Linked DNA regions of Peribacillus sp. FSL E2-0218. The main gene of each other region encodes a partner of the protein of the gene in region 2 in a complex. Links are inferred from orthologs where the notes say so. Each region holds a gene or a part of one and is shown on either strand. Other genes may lie near its edges.

Evidence for each region.
Region 1: the proteins of MHI53_RS18610 (region 2) and MHI53_RS23415 are in contact, whole or in part, in an NMR structure (PDB 1J6T), measured with the Escherichia coli proteins. The link is inferred for Peribacillus sp. FSL E2-0218 from one-to-one orthologs.

The regions. Positions count from the first base shown.
Region 1 is NZ_CP150304.1:4,823,936-4,830,771, forward strand. Bases 2,065-4,752 are described here. They hold MHI53_RS23415 (HPr family phosphocarrier protein), read right to left. Parts: upstream 3,694-4,752; coding sequence 3,436-3,693; downstream 2,065-3,435. Other genes in these bases: rpoN (RNA polymerase factor sigma-54), read right to left, coding at 2,065-2,078; MHI53_RS23400 (hypothetical protein), read right to left, coding at 2,185-2,328; clpP (ATP-dependent Clp endopeptidase proteolytic subunit ClpP), read left to right, coding at 2,746-3,351; whiA (DNA-binding protein WhiA), read right to left, coding at 3,714-4,667; MHI53_RS23425 (YvcK family protein), read right to left, coding at 4,734-4,752. Also shown: MHI53_RS23385 (sugar-binding domain-containing protein), read right to left, coding at 1-342; MHI53_RS23390 (glutaredoxin family protein), read right to left, coding at 483-725; more of rpoN, read right to left, coding at 741-2,064; more of MHI53_RS23425, read right to left, coding at 4,753-5,720; RNase adapter RapZ, read right to left, coding at 5,710-6,609; MHI53_RS23435 (8-oxo-dGTP diphosphatase), read right to left, coding at 6,655-6,836.
Region 2 is NZ_CP150304.1:3,868,055-3,875,102, forward strand. What follows is about bases 1,791-4,690. They hold MHI53_RS18610 (PTS mannitol transporter subunit IICBA), read right to left. Parts: upstream 4,263-4,690; coding sequence 2,319-4,262; downstream 1,791-2,318. Other genes in these bases: MHI53_RS18605 (BglG family transcription antiterminator), read right to left, coding at 1,791-2,232; MHI53_RS18615 (citrate:proton symporter), read right to left, coding at 4,478-4,690. In the rest of the region: MHI53_RS18600 (mannitol-1-phosphate 5-dehydrogenase), read right to left, coding at 1-136; more of MHI53_RS18605, read right to left, coding at 142-1,790; more of MHI53_RS18615, read right to left, coding at 4,691-5,770; MHI53_RS18620 (response regulator), read right to left, coding at 5,965-6,654; MHI53_RS18625 (sensor histidine kinase), read right to left, coding at 6,657-7,048. UniProt on the Escherichia coli protein: The phosphoenolpyruvate-dependent sugar phosphotransferase system (sugar PTS), a major carbohydrate active transport system, catalyzes the phosphorylation of incoming sugar substrates concomitantly with their translocation across the cell membrane.

The DNA.
Region 1 (6,836 bases), 960 kb from region 2 along the record:
CGATACAATGATGACTTCATCCACTTGCAACAATTCCTGCAATTGCCGTTCCATTATGTCTATACCCATAACTTCACGCATTATTCCTTCTAACTTCTCCAGGATTTCCATCCCTTCATCCGTCAGTGTCATACCAGAACTGAAAATATTAACCAGGTTCTGACTTTTCAGAAAATCGACCTCGCCTCTAAGCGTCCGCTCCGTCAAATTAAGACTCACGGCCAGGCTTCGCCTTCCCACCGGCTGCATCATTTTGATATAACGCAGGATATCATATCTTTTTTGCATAACCATAAGGAAATCAGGTAATAATTTTCTTTGTACCTCGAGTAATGTACGCATAGATAAAACTCCTAAAAAGTCTGATTGGACACTATATGTCCCGCGTAGTCATTTTATGTCCCACCTGAAATAAAAAAAATATTCCTGCTACATATTTTATTCTAGCAGGAACGGATTGTTTCTTCAAATGATTTGAAAAATTATTTTTGCAAAAGCCCATTTAGAGCTGATTTATCAACTTTTCCATACTGAACGATTTCTTCTTTCCATTCAATCACAGGGATCATCAAAGCAAATTTCTCAAGCAGCACATCATCGGAATGAATATCGATTTCCTTAAAACCTATGCCTGATTCCCGTTTCACCTCTTCAAGTATCACCTTGGCCTCATCACATAACGGACATCTTGCCCTGCTATATAAAACAAACTGATTCGTTTCCAAAATACCCAACCCTTTTCAGTCATATCTTTTTCGTTTAGATGAAGACGGTATCCCTAGCTGCTCCCGGTATTTGGCAACCGTTCGACGTGCAAGGATGATTCCATGCTCCTCTTTCAGCCGTTCAGCCAAATCCTGATCCGATAGCGGCTTTTGTTTATTTTCGCCATCGATCGCGGCCTTGAGTCCCTTTTTAGCTTGCATGCCGGACATATCCTCTTCAAGGCCTACTGATTGTAAAGATGTTGTGAAGAAGATCCGCATCTCGATCGTACCGAAAGGGGTCTGCACATATTTACCTTTAACGGCGCGGCTTACCGTCGATTCATGTATTCCAAGTTCATCGGCCACTTCCTTCATCGTCATCGGCTTCAAGTAATTCAGCCCGTGATGAAAGCACGCTGGCTGTTTATCGACGATACACTGGATAACTTTCAATATCGTTTCTTTTCTCTGTTGAATCCCTCTTGAAATCCATTGGTATTCCTGCCACTTATCCTGAATGAACCGTTGTACTCCTTTATCTCCATGGCTCTTCATCCGGTTTAAGTACCCTTTATCGACATTAAGGTTCGGTGTGTTGCCATCGTAATTCCCGACAAGAAGCATCCCTTCACGGACCTCGACAACGACATCAGGCACTATATATGATGGTTTTTCCAGGAAGAACAATGAAGCTGGCCGCGGATTCAGCGTTTGCACATAATCGAATACCTCTTGTATTTCCTTCATTGTAGCGCCGATTTTCTTACTTAGATCTTTCCAACGCTTTTCGGCAAAGTCGAGAAAATGATTTTCTATGATGCTTTCCGCCAGGGGGTTGATCCCCTCCGCTATCACTTGGAGCAAGAGGCACTCTTGCAGATTTCTCGCTGCAAGTCCATGCGGCTCGAGCTGCTGTAGAATGGAGAGGCTCTCCTCCAAAACGGCTGGAGAGATGCCTGCAATGCAAATATCGTCCAGATTTATCCGCAAGTAACCGTTTTCATCAAGATTATGAATTAAGAGCAGCATCGCCTTATACTGCTCACCTGTTAGCTGCTGGTGATTGACCTGGGACATGACGTGCTGTTCAAGCGAGACGGTGTCTTCACTGATTTGTTCGATCCAATAGTTGGCATCATACGTATTTTTAAGGGTCCGTTTACCTTTTTTCCGGTCAAAGGTCGGCTGAAATAATGCAGATGTTGGCTGATCTAGGGACAGTAATGGATTTTCGGCCATTTTGTTTTCCAAGAAAGCGGAAAGCTCCTGGGTGGAGTATTGCAGCAAGGTAATAGCCTGCATGAGCTCCTGGGTCATTGCCATCTTTAAAGTTTGCTGTTGAAATAATCCTGCTTTCATATTCATACTCATCGATTCATCCCTCCCCACTCCATTTTACATTATCAGGAGAAAATTCTACACAAAAACCCATGAAAACGCTTACGTTTTTTTCTGAATGGTTTATTTGTTTTCCATACTATATGTCATGAATGCCATTTTCACAACTACTTTTATTGAAAAATCCCCATTTTTCAAGACTGAAGCCCTTATTTTCGATGGATGTCCCCATCAAACAGATTTCGATGGAAATCGCGAAATTCCAACAAAAATCATCTTTCATAAAAAAATCCCCCACTTAAATAATTTAAGCGGGAGATTTGGCAGTGCCCTCGGCAGGAATCGAACCTGCATTTCAAGCTTCGGAGGCTTGCGTTCTATCCGTTGCACTACGAGGGCGAATTGGAAAAATCAATGTTCATATCTATTCGACAGACTTCATTATATGATAGAATGCCCTCCTTTGCAAGGGTTATCAGGTTTAAAAGTTTGTCTTTTGGGTATTATGGATAATGTGGAAATTCATCCCTGATCGGCATAATTACAAATGAATTCAAAGAGGAAGGAGACTTGACCAGAAAATTGTCGAACAAATTATCACTTATAGGATTTGTTTTGTTTGACCTAAATTGACCAAAAAGTGTATCATACATACATAAAGAATTTAAAATGATTCTCTTAATCGAAGGAGGAAATGAACATGAATTTAATTCCTACAGTTATCGAACAAACAAGTCGTGGGGAGCGTGCCTACGATATTTACTCCCGTTTATTAAAAGACAGGATCATTATGCTGGGAAGCGGAATCGACGATAATGTTTCCAATTCCATTGTTGCTCAATTACTATTTTTAGAAGCGGAAAACCCTGAAAAAGATATCACATTATACATCAACAGCCCGGGCGGAAGCATCACTTCCGGTATGGCCATTTACGATACGATGCAATATATCAAACCTGATGTATCCACTGTATGCATTGGTATGGCCGCTTCCATGGGAGCCTTCCTATTGGCTGCTGGCGAAAAGGGCAAGCGCTATGCGTTGCCGAACAGTGAAGTCATGATTCACCAACCACTTGGAGGGGCGCAAGGACAAGCTACGGAAATCGAAATCGCTGCCCGCCGTATCCTTCACTTGAAAGATAAATTGAATCAGATTTTGGCAGAACGCACTGGCCAGCCTCTTGAAGTCCTTCAAAGAGATACGGAACGCGATAACTTCATGACATCCGAAAGAGCCCTTGAATACGGCTTGATTGACAAAGTCATCACTCGCAGCATCCTTGAGGATAAAAAAGATAAATAATGCAGCACAGCAAAAGGCCGCGAGAGCTTCGCGGCCTTTTAGCATGCCATGAAAAAAAGGATGCGCTTTTAGCATCCTCTTTCTTTAACTCTCTTGCTGAACGAATTCTTCCAATGCTTCCAGCGCTTCCTTCTCATCGCGCCCCTCAACGATCAGCTTCACGGATACGCCTGAACTGATGGCGAGGCTCATTAATCCCATGATGCTTTTTGCATTCACTTTCTTTCCTTCTTTTTCAAGAAATACATCCGAATGAAAGCGGTTAGCTTCTTGTACAAACAGGGCCGCCGGCCGGGCTTGTAAACCTGTTTTCAGTTTTACTTTAACTTGTTTCTCCACCATCATGATCTCCCCTGTAAGCTTTATTTTTTCGCAGCAATAGCCTCTCCCCCACGGAGCCTGTCAGCTATTTCGTCAATCTTCCGTAGCCGGTGATTAATTCCGGATTTACTGATGCTTCCCCCGGATACCATTTCGCCAAGTTCCTTTAAGGTTATATCCTGGAAGGCTATTCTCAGTTCGGCAATTTCACGAAGTTTATCCGGCAAAATGTTCAATCCGACCGTATCCTCGATGTAATGGATATTTTCCACCTGCCGCAATGAGGCACCGATCGTTTTGTTCAAGTTAGCCGTTTCACAATTCACAAGCCGATTCACAGAATTGCGCATATCACGGACAATCCGGACATCCTCGAACCTCAATAGTGCGGAATGGGCCCCAACGATACTTAAAAACTCGGCAATCTTCTCGGCTTCCTTCAAGTAAATGATGTATCCTTTTTTGCGCTCAAGCGTTTTGGCCTTCAGGTCGAACTTATTCATCAACTCACAAAGCGCATCATTATGCTCTTTATAAAGCGAGAAAATTTCCAGGTGATACGAGGACGTTTCCGGATTATTCACTGAACCTCCCGCAAGAAATGCCCCTCTTAGATAGGAGCGCTTACAGCATTTCTTTCCAACGATCTTATCCGATATCGCATGGAGGATTTCAAATCCGTCACCCAAAATTTCCAAATCGGTCAAAACCCGCTGTCCCCCAGATGACATCCTGACAATATAGACGTTATTCTTTTTAAGCTTCATCTTTTTACGGACCAAAAGCTCGACTTGGACCTCATAACTTTTCTTCAGCAGCGTATAAATCCGTCTGGCAATCGCTGCATTTTCAGTTTGAATATCCACAACAAGCTTCCGATTAGAAAATGAAAGGGATCCGTTCATCCGGATCAGCGCACACAATTCCGCTTTTCCGCAACAATCCTTTCCCTCTAATGTAGTAAGCTCTTTTTTCGTTTCTGAAGCAAAAGACATCCATTCCACCCCCAATCGAACGCAGGTAATCTATTTTTATCAGTAAAAAAACGCCCCTGCCTATATCTACGGAATTATATGGCTTTTCGTTTCATTTATTAGCATATTGTAAAGCAAATCGGCCACTTTTTCTGTATCATGCCGGATGACATTCCCTTCATAGCTGAAAATGCGCTCCTGGATGATCTCAAGGCCCATCCTTTTTAAACTCTCGACATCATACATGACAGGCTTGGCATATTCAGCTTGGTACCGCTGCTGGATCTCGGCCGGTATTTCCTCATTATTCACAAGTATCCTGTCAATATAGGCATTGCCCATATGGTCATATATCGCTTTAATATGATCGCTTGCGCTATAATCCAGCGTCTCGCCTGCTTGTGTCATCAAGTTGCAAATGTACACCTTCTTAGCCTTGGAACGGCCGACCTCTTCCCCCAGTCCAGGGACAAGTAAATTAGGCAGAATGCTAGTATATAAGCTTCCCGGTCCGATGACAATAAGATCAGCCTGCTTGATTTCCTGAAGGGTTTCACTGAGCGGCTTGATATGTCGAGGAGATAAGAACACTTTTTTTATCTTCTTTCCTGAGAAGGGGATCTTGGATTCTCCTGTAACGATCGTTCCGTCATCCATTTCCGCATGGAGGACCACGCTTTGGTTGGCTGCCGGCAGCACCTTGCCGCGGACATTCAGGAATTTGCTCATTTCCTGGATTGCATGGACAAAGTCCCCGGTCAACGAGGTCATTGCCGCCAGGATCAAATTCCCCAGCGAATGCCCGGACAGCTCATTTTGACTCTGAAAGCGGTGCTGAAACATTTGTTCAACGAGAGGTTCCACATCCGATAACGCAGCAAGCACGTTCCGAATATCTCCTGGAGCGGGAATATCCATGTCCTCACGAAGGCGGCCCGAGCTTCCGCCATCATCGGCCACCGTAACGATCGCCGTTATATCGACCGGATGCTTCTTCAGGCCCCTTAATAAAACGGGAAGGCCCGTTCCCCCGCCAATGATCACGACCTTAGGCTGTTTCTTATTATTTAACATCTGCTTTCCCCTTACTTTTTTCGATATCCCGATGTGACACTTGAACCCGATAATCATTTTGGAAGTGATTCGAGATATACTCCGTCAAAGCGACGGAACGATGCTGACCGCCTGTACATCCAATCGCAACCACAAGCTGCGCTTTCCCCTCCCGTTTATAGTAGGGAAGCATGAAAGCTAGTAAATCGGTGACCTTTTCCAAGAACTTCTGGGTCTCGCTCCATTTCAAAACGTAACTGGACACTTCCTGTTCCAAGCCAGTCTTCGGCCTCATGTGGTCGATATAATATGGGTTTGGCAGGAACCGCACATCAAACACAAGGTCAGCGTCTATCGGCAGGCCGTGCTTGAAACCAAAGGACATCACGTTGACCGTGAATCCGACCCTTTTATCGGAAGAAAATTCCGAAGCGATTTTCTCCCTCAATTCGCGCGGTTTCAGTTGTGACGTATTGAAAATCAGCTGCGCCCTGCCCTTCAATTCATCCAGAAGTTCCCGTTCCATTTTAATGCCTTCCAATGGCCGCCCCAATGGTGCAAGCGGATGGGTTCGCCTCGTCTCTTTATATCTGCGCACCAAGGAATCGTCATCAGCCTCAAGGAAGAGGATCCTTGGAGATACCGATGATGTATCCGTAAGGTTATCAAGTGCGAGAAATAACGAATCAAAAAACTCCCGCCCCCTCAAGTCCATGACAAGCGCCACTTTATTCATCTTATTCCCCGAGTCCTTCATTAACTCCAAAAATTTCGGCAATAGTGTGGGCGGCAAATTATCGACGCAAAAAAAGCCGAGGTCTTCAAAACTTTGAACCGCCACTGTCTTCCCCGCTCCCGACATTCCGGTAATGATGACCAATTGCGTTTCATTCATCTGCCCTGTATTCATTGTTCTCCGCCCCCATGTTTAACAATCTTTTTTATATAGCAACCATTAGCCTGGATCCAAACGATACGAAAGTAACTTAAACTCAGGCGTGTAGGTAAAGGTTCCGTAAATGATTCCACGCCCATGAACCATATAGTCCAGGATGTGAAAGTCGCCTTCAGCCATTTCCAGTTTCTTGACATCATCGACTGGATGCCAGCTAAGTTCGCCTTCTTCACAAACATCCA
Region 2 (7,048 bases):
GCTTTTTTTCATTCAACTGATCGATGATTTTTTCAGCTATATCTACAAATGTGACATGATATCCAGATTGTGAAAAGAGTGCTCCGATAAATCCTCTTCCAATGTTTCCTGCACCAAAATGTACGGCTTGTTTCATTACAATCATCCCTTTATCAAGTTAGTATATAAATAGTCCAAAAATATGGCTTCCAATCTTTTGCTGATCAGTTCTTCGTCCGAAGATGAAAAAATCATGATCGATTCATTACTTTCGATTAAGCTGGAACTGATCAGGCTGACAATTTCCTGCTGCTTCACGCTCAAGTCTTCAGGAGCCAGCATCAGCAGTAAGTTTTTCATATGGACGACTTTTCCGTCCATTCCTTTGACAAGACAATCTTCCTCTAGGCGGGCGATCTGGAATATCAACTCTTTCACGTTTTTATGCCTGGCATGAAAAAGTCCCAAGCTTGTGCCAGGAATGCCTAAACCACCTTTTTTTTCCCGTTCGTCCAGGGCTCCAATGACATCACCGGCATGGATGATCAATTGTTCCTTTTCAGCGATCATAACCATTTCTGCGAGGATCTCCGGATGTCCTTTCAAATGCGGCAGGCGATATAACCGGAAATTGTCAATGATCGACTGGATACTTTCCTGGGCACTTTTCAATTCCTGCAAAACTTCCCTTAATTCGCCGTCAGGTTTTTTCGAAGTCGAATCCTTGTTGGCCGCCTGACTCCGATATCGTTTATTCTTCGTGAACTTTTCAATATTCTTCCTGATATAATTCCTGATATTCTCGATATTTTCTTCACTCAAAAGAGGGGATACGAGAATATAATCCATATCGATATACGGAAGGCGAACGGTGGAAATGATAACATCATAATTTTGCAGGCTGTCGTGCATCTGGATATCCTTGATCGTTTTAATTTCAACCGTCTGGATTTCGATGATTTCTTTTTTGATCCGGCTGGCCAGCATTTTTGATGTACCTATCCCCGTCGGACAAACGATGAGCGCCCTGATGGCAATTTCCTCTTCCCGCAGTACCAAGGCAGATCCGAAATGGAGGACGATGAAGGCTATCTCATCTTCAGGGAATTCCTTGATTTCCTTGAATTCCTTTTCCAGGCCGGTCTTAACGGCTAAAAAGAGAACGGGATACTTTCGTTTAATATCTTCCGTTAAGGGATTGTATAATCCCATTTCCTGTTTGATCCTGAAAAGCGAAGGCTCCATATGGGCAAGAAGCCCTTGATACAGCGGAAAATCCTTGGTCAAGTTGATTTGCAGCTGCTCTGAAACATCCTTGATCAAGTTCCTGATGAGCTGGCCCAGCAACACGCTGTCATACGGAACGGCATCGGCGGCATGAAGTTTGGAGCCTTTCAGGATGGCAGCCAAATAGCTTATATCATCGATTGTAAAGGAAACCTTGAGCTTGGTCTTGAGTTCCTTGCAGATTTTATCCATCAGGTTATTCTCATCCGAGAGATCGCTTAGTCTTTTGAAGTCCTTCTCCAAATAAAATTGGCTTTCATTCCTTTGGAGAGTTACGTAGATATGTACGACCAACCCTATATACCCGCTATCGGCCAAACGTGAATGGATACTATTGAAGGTTGAGTTCAGCACGCCATCAATGGCCAAAAGATAGTCGGGATCAAAATAGTCGAGAATTTTCCCTTTGCGGATTTCCCCTTCTTGGAGCAAGAATAAGCTTTCGATCAGCTCTTCATTAAAGAAGTGTAGGAAATAGGCAGCCTGTGCTTTCCGTTTATTTTCTTCAGTACCGGCAAGCTCTATCCCCACTCCCCTTTTCCTTGTAATCACGATATTGAAATTCCTTAGCCACTCCGTCAATTCGTCCAAATAGACGGTAAGGGTCGATATGCTGATGCCCAGATTCACCGCAAGAGCTTGCGTTTTATACGATTCTTCCTGAATTAAAGCCAAAAGAAGGTGCAGCTTTCTTTCTTGCGGCGTCTGATCAATTGGATGATTCCCCATCAGGTGCTGCACTAGCCGAAAGATTTGTTCATTCTTGCCGTCGATGGACAACCCTTCATGTGTGTTGCGTGTTAGCTGCAATTCAAAAGATTGCAGGATTTTTTCTATCGATTTCAAATCACGCTGAACCGTGCGGACACTCACATTCAATTGTGTGGCAATGGAAACGGCCGTATGCTTTCCAGACGTTTTTATGATCAATTCCAAGATTGATTTTTCCCTTGAAGTAATATACATGCTACCAACTCATTTCAGGTGGAGTAACACGAGAAAATACTGAATAGAAAAGCGTAAAACGCTTTTCTATTCATGGTGAGAAATATTTAATTTTTTTCTACATTGATGATATCCATCAATTCCCTGGCTGTTGTGGCTTTGACCATTTTTTCAATGTTTTCCATTTCGGAACATGTGACGGCAATGCCAGATAGGATTTCGAGATGTGTGCCATCCTTACCGGCTATCCCGAATATCAATCGTGCTTTTTGACCGTCAAAGTCAACCCCATCAGGAATTTGTAAAACGGTGAATCCGGATTTAAGAACATCCTTCTTCGCTTCTTCGGTTCCGTGTGGGATCGCTACATCATTTCCCATATAAGTTGAAGTCATCTCATCGCGGGCAATCATTGCTTCGATATAGCTTTCCTTAACGTAACCTGCTTTGACCAAAGCTCTTCCGGCAAAACGGATCGCTTCTTCCTTATTGGCGAATTGTTGATTGAGGAAGACATTTTCTTCACGAAGCAATTCATTATCAGCTTGTTCTACTTCCTCAATACCCGGTTCGATGGAATGCTTGCGAACACCGGGAACCTTTTCTTCCGCCTCTTCGACAATCTCATGCAGCTCATCTGTACCGTCATCCTGAAGACGTGCAAGCAATGAATCATACTCAGGGCTAGATAAGAAGTTATCGACGGATACGTGATACGCATTAGGCACTTTATTTTTGGCCCTTGGCGTCAACTCTTCCTGGGTAATGACGATTTGGGCATCGGCAGGAATGTTTGAAATCGCCGTATTGGTTACCGAGATATTCATTCCGGCTTCCTTCACCTTCTTGCGAAGCAGCGAAGCTCCCATTGCACTTGAGCCCATACCAGCATCGCATGCAAAAATGATTTTGTTGACGTTTGTAGGCATTGTTCCCGGTTCTGAAGCGAACACATTGGCAACAGAACTTTTCTTGCCTTTCATTTCTTGCATTTTCTTCGCCGCATCCTCAATGTTCTCTTCGGATTGTTTTCCTGTTTTCAAGATGAATGCAGCGACAACGAATGATACGATTGCAGCGACAAGTACACCGGCAAAGTTAGCAATATATGCGCTAGCATGATGCGGGGTTACGGCCGTAATGGCAAAAATGCTTCCTGGTGAAGCAGGCGCGAATAAGCCGCCGCCCAATAGAACCAAAGTGAAGACTCCGCTCATGCCTCCAAGGATGACCGCTATGAATAACATCGGCTTCATCAGGATATAAGGGAAATAAATTTCATGGATCCCGCCGAAGAATTGAATGATGACAGCTCCTGGCGCCGATCTCTTCGCCGTTCCTTTTCCAAAGATACAATAAGCAAGCAGGACGCCAAGACCAGGTCCTGGATTCGATTCAAGCAGGAACAGGATGGAAGATCCTGTTTGTTTCGCTTGCTCTAGAGCGATTGGTGATAATACACCGTGATTGATCGCATTGTTCAAGAACAATACTTTCGCAGGCTCGATCAGGATACTCGTCAATGGCAGCAAGCCTGTACCGACAAGCCAATCGACTCCTGCTACAAGCCATCCTGTAAAGACGACAACAGCCGGCCCGATGGCCAGGAATGATAGAATGGCCAGCAAGCCGCCAAGTATCCCAGCCGAGAAGTTGTTGACAAGCATTTCGAATCCTGCTTTTATTTTACCTTCGATCAGTTGATCGAATTTCTTGATGACATACCCACCGAATGGTCCCATGATCATCGCACCAAGGAACATCGGGATGTCAGACCCGACGATGACACCCATAGTCGCGATGGCACCGACTACGCCTCCTCGGTGATCATGAATTAGCTTACCACCTGTATACCCAATTAAAATCGGCAGTAAGAACGTGACCATCGGAGTAACCATTTTGGCAAGGCTTTCATTTGGCAGGAAGCCCGATGGAATGAATAGGGCCGTGATTAACCCCCAAGCGATGAAAGCTGAAATGTTCGGCATGACCATTGAACTTAAAAAGTTACCGAACTTTTGAACTGCAACCTTTATATTAAAGTGAGCCATTTTACTCTCTCCCCTTCATTAATGATATATTTTACATTCATCTTAAATCACGTACCTTCCGTATTCAATAAAAGCTAAAGCTAACTTTGTCGCGGAAGGGAAGACAAACATAATGTTTCTCATTTTTCCAGTTTTATTCAGGTTGTGTTCCATTTTAACATGAGATCAAAAGAAAAAGGTCCCATTCAGATCGAATGGGACCTTACCTTTACGTTTTATAGAGGGATGATGCCCAATATGACAGACACCACAATCATGACAAGCGTCGATCCGCAGGCCCATTTCAAGAAGGTGCGCTGCAGGGCTCCGAAATCTTCCCCTACCATTCCAATCAATAGATAGGTAGATGGGACGAGCGGGCTTAATAGGTGAACAGGCAGCCCTAACAAGGAAGCTCGGCCGATCAAGGCAGGATCGATTCCATAAGCGGCTCCCGCTTTTGCAAGCAATGGAAGTACCCCATAATAAAATGCATCATTGGACATGAAGAAGGTAAAAGGTGCGGAGATGACGGCTGTAATGACGGCAAAGTGGGCACCCATTTGGTCAGGAATATGCTGGATCAAAGAGTTAGCCATCGCATCCACCATTTCCGTGCCGGCAAGAATCCCAGTAAAGACACCAGCAGCAAAAATCATTGAAATAACCGATAAAGCATTGTCAGCGTAATTGGCAACCCGTTCTTTTTGGTCACTGATCTTAGGATAATTGACCGTGATGGCGATTGCAAAACCTACCATGAACAAGACCGCCGAAGGCATAAGCTCCATGATCAGCGCCACAAGAAGGGTCAGCGTCAACGCATAATTGAAAATAATCAATTTAGGACGTTTAAGATAAGCATCTTCCGTTGCTGCCGCATGCTGGGCCGCAATCGATTGATCGATTTCGATGATACCGATCCGTTTTCTTTCTTTTTTACCAAGGCAATAAGCCATGAATAAGACGAATAGGACTCCGCCAATCATTGCAGGAATGACTGGGGTGAAAACATCGGACATTTCAAGCTTTAAAGCGGTCATCACCCGTGCTGTCGGTCCTCCCCAAGGAAGAAGGTTCATGACACCGGATGATGAAACGGCAATGCCTGCCAATATAAGCGGTTTCATTCCAATCCGTTTATAAAGCGGAAGCATGGCGGATATCGTTATCATATAAGTGGTTGTACCATCTCCATCCAACGAAATCAGCAACGCCAAGACTGCCGTGCCGATGGCAATTTTCACTGGATCTCCTTTTACAAGCTTAAGGATCGTCCGAATGATCGGATCAAAAACGCCAGCATCGATCAAAATGCCGAAGAAAAGAATCGCAAATAAAATCATGATTCCCGTTGGCGCCACACTTTTGATTCCTTCCAGCGCCATTGCACCCATCTCGCCGCCAAATCCGCCGATTAGCGCAAAAGCACTTGGTACTACAATCAAAGCTATCATGGCTGAAAGTCGCCCTGTCATTATTAATATCATAAATACCAAAATCATCAAATATCCCAATAAAGCGAGCATATGATCACTCCTCATCTTCTAATAAGATAAATTGTATCGGAAAACGCTTTATCTGTAAGCGTTTTCAATTTATTGTGTTTTAAAACTATTTTGTTAATTGTGTTCATTGTGTTCACGGAGACACTTCACAGGTGAACAGGGTCCCTGATTCCAACAAAAAAACACCTCCAATTAGAGGAGGTATCCAATAGGCACTATTCAATTTTATAATATCTTCGCTCGGGCCTGCCGACCAATCCATATACGACTTCCGCTTTGCATTTCTTCACAGAAATCAAATATTCCAAATAGCGTCTAGCCGTTGTCCTGGACGCACCGATCTGACCGCTTACCTGTTCGGCCGACAAGCCGATATCGCTTGCTTCGAGAACCTCGATCACCTTCGTCAAGGTGATTTCGTCGACCCCCTTCGGCAGGGCAGCGGCTTCGTTCGTTTCTTGCGGAGCGTCTCCCTTTTTCATTATAAGATCAACAAAATCCTGATCGATCTCTTGCTTGGATTTCAGCAGCTGGACTTTTTTAAGGTACTCCCCGATGACTTGGTTGAAGCGCTTCATTTCCACTGGTTTAATCAAATAGTTCTCGACACCGTAGTGAAGCGCCTTTTCAAGCTGTTCCTTGTCTGTCGCAGCCGTAATCATGATGATATCGACAGACGGGAAGTTTTTTCGAATGTCGGGAAGGAGCTCAGTACCTAGCTGATCCGGCATATACACATCAAGCAAAAGTAGATCCGGTTTTTTTTGCTCCAATATCCGCAATGTTTTTTTGGCATTGACGGCTTTTCCGACCACTTCTACTTCATCAAAGGCTTTCAAGAATTTTTCATGGATATCCGCCACCCGGAAATCATCTTCCGCTATGACGGCTCTTATCTTCAACATTTTTACCCTCCTCTCCGTTTTTTAGGAAGATACACGGTGAATATGGTGTTTCCCTTTTCACTTTGAACCTCGATGATGCCCTCCAGCTCTTTTACGACCTGATCGGCGTTTGAAAGTCCATACCCACTCGGACTTCCACTGTTTTTCGAAGTGAAGCCCCGATTGAAAATATAGGAAATATCACGTTCAGCTATTCCTTTTCCGTTGTCACTGACTTCAAATACTAGATCATTTCCAATATCGGTCGCGAAGAATTTCACGAGCGGCTCGTCCATGACGGAAACCGCTTCAAGCGCATTATCGATGATATTGCCTACTATCAAGGTGAGCTGTGACAATTTGATATGATCTGGAAGCTTCTCCAAGTAACTTTGTGCATCTATTTCGAAGACGA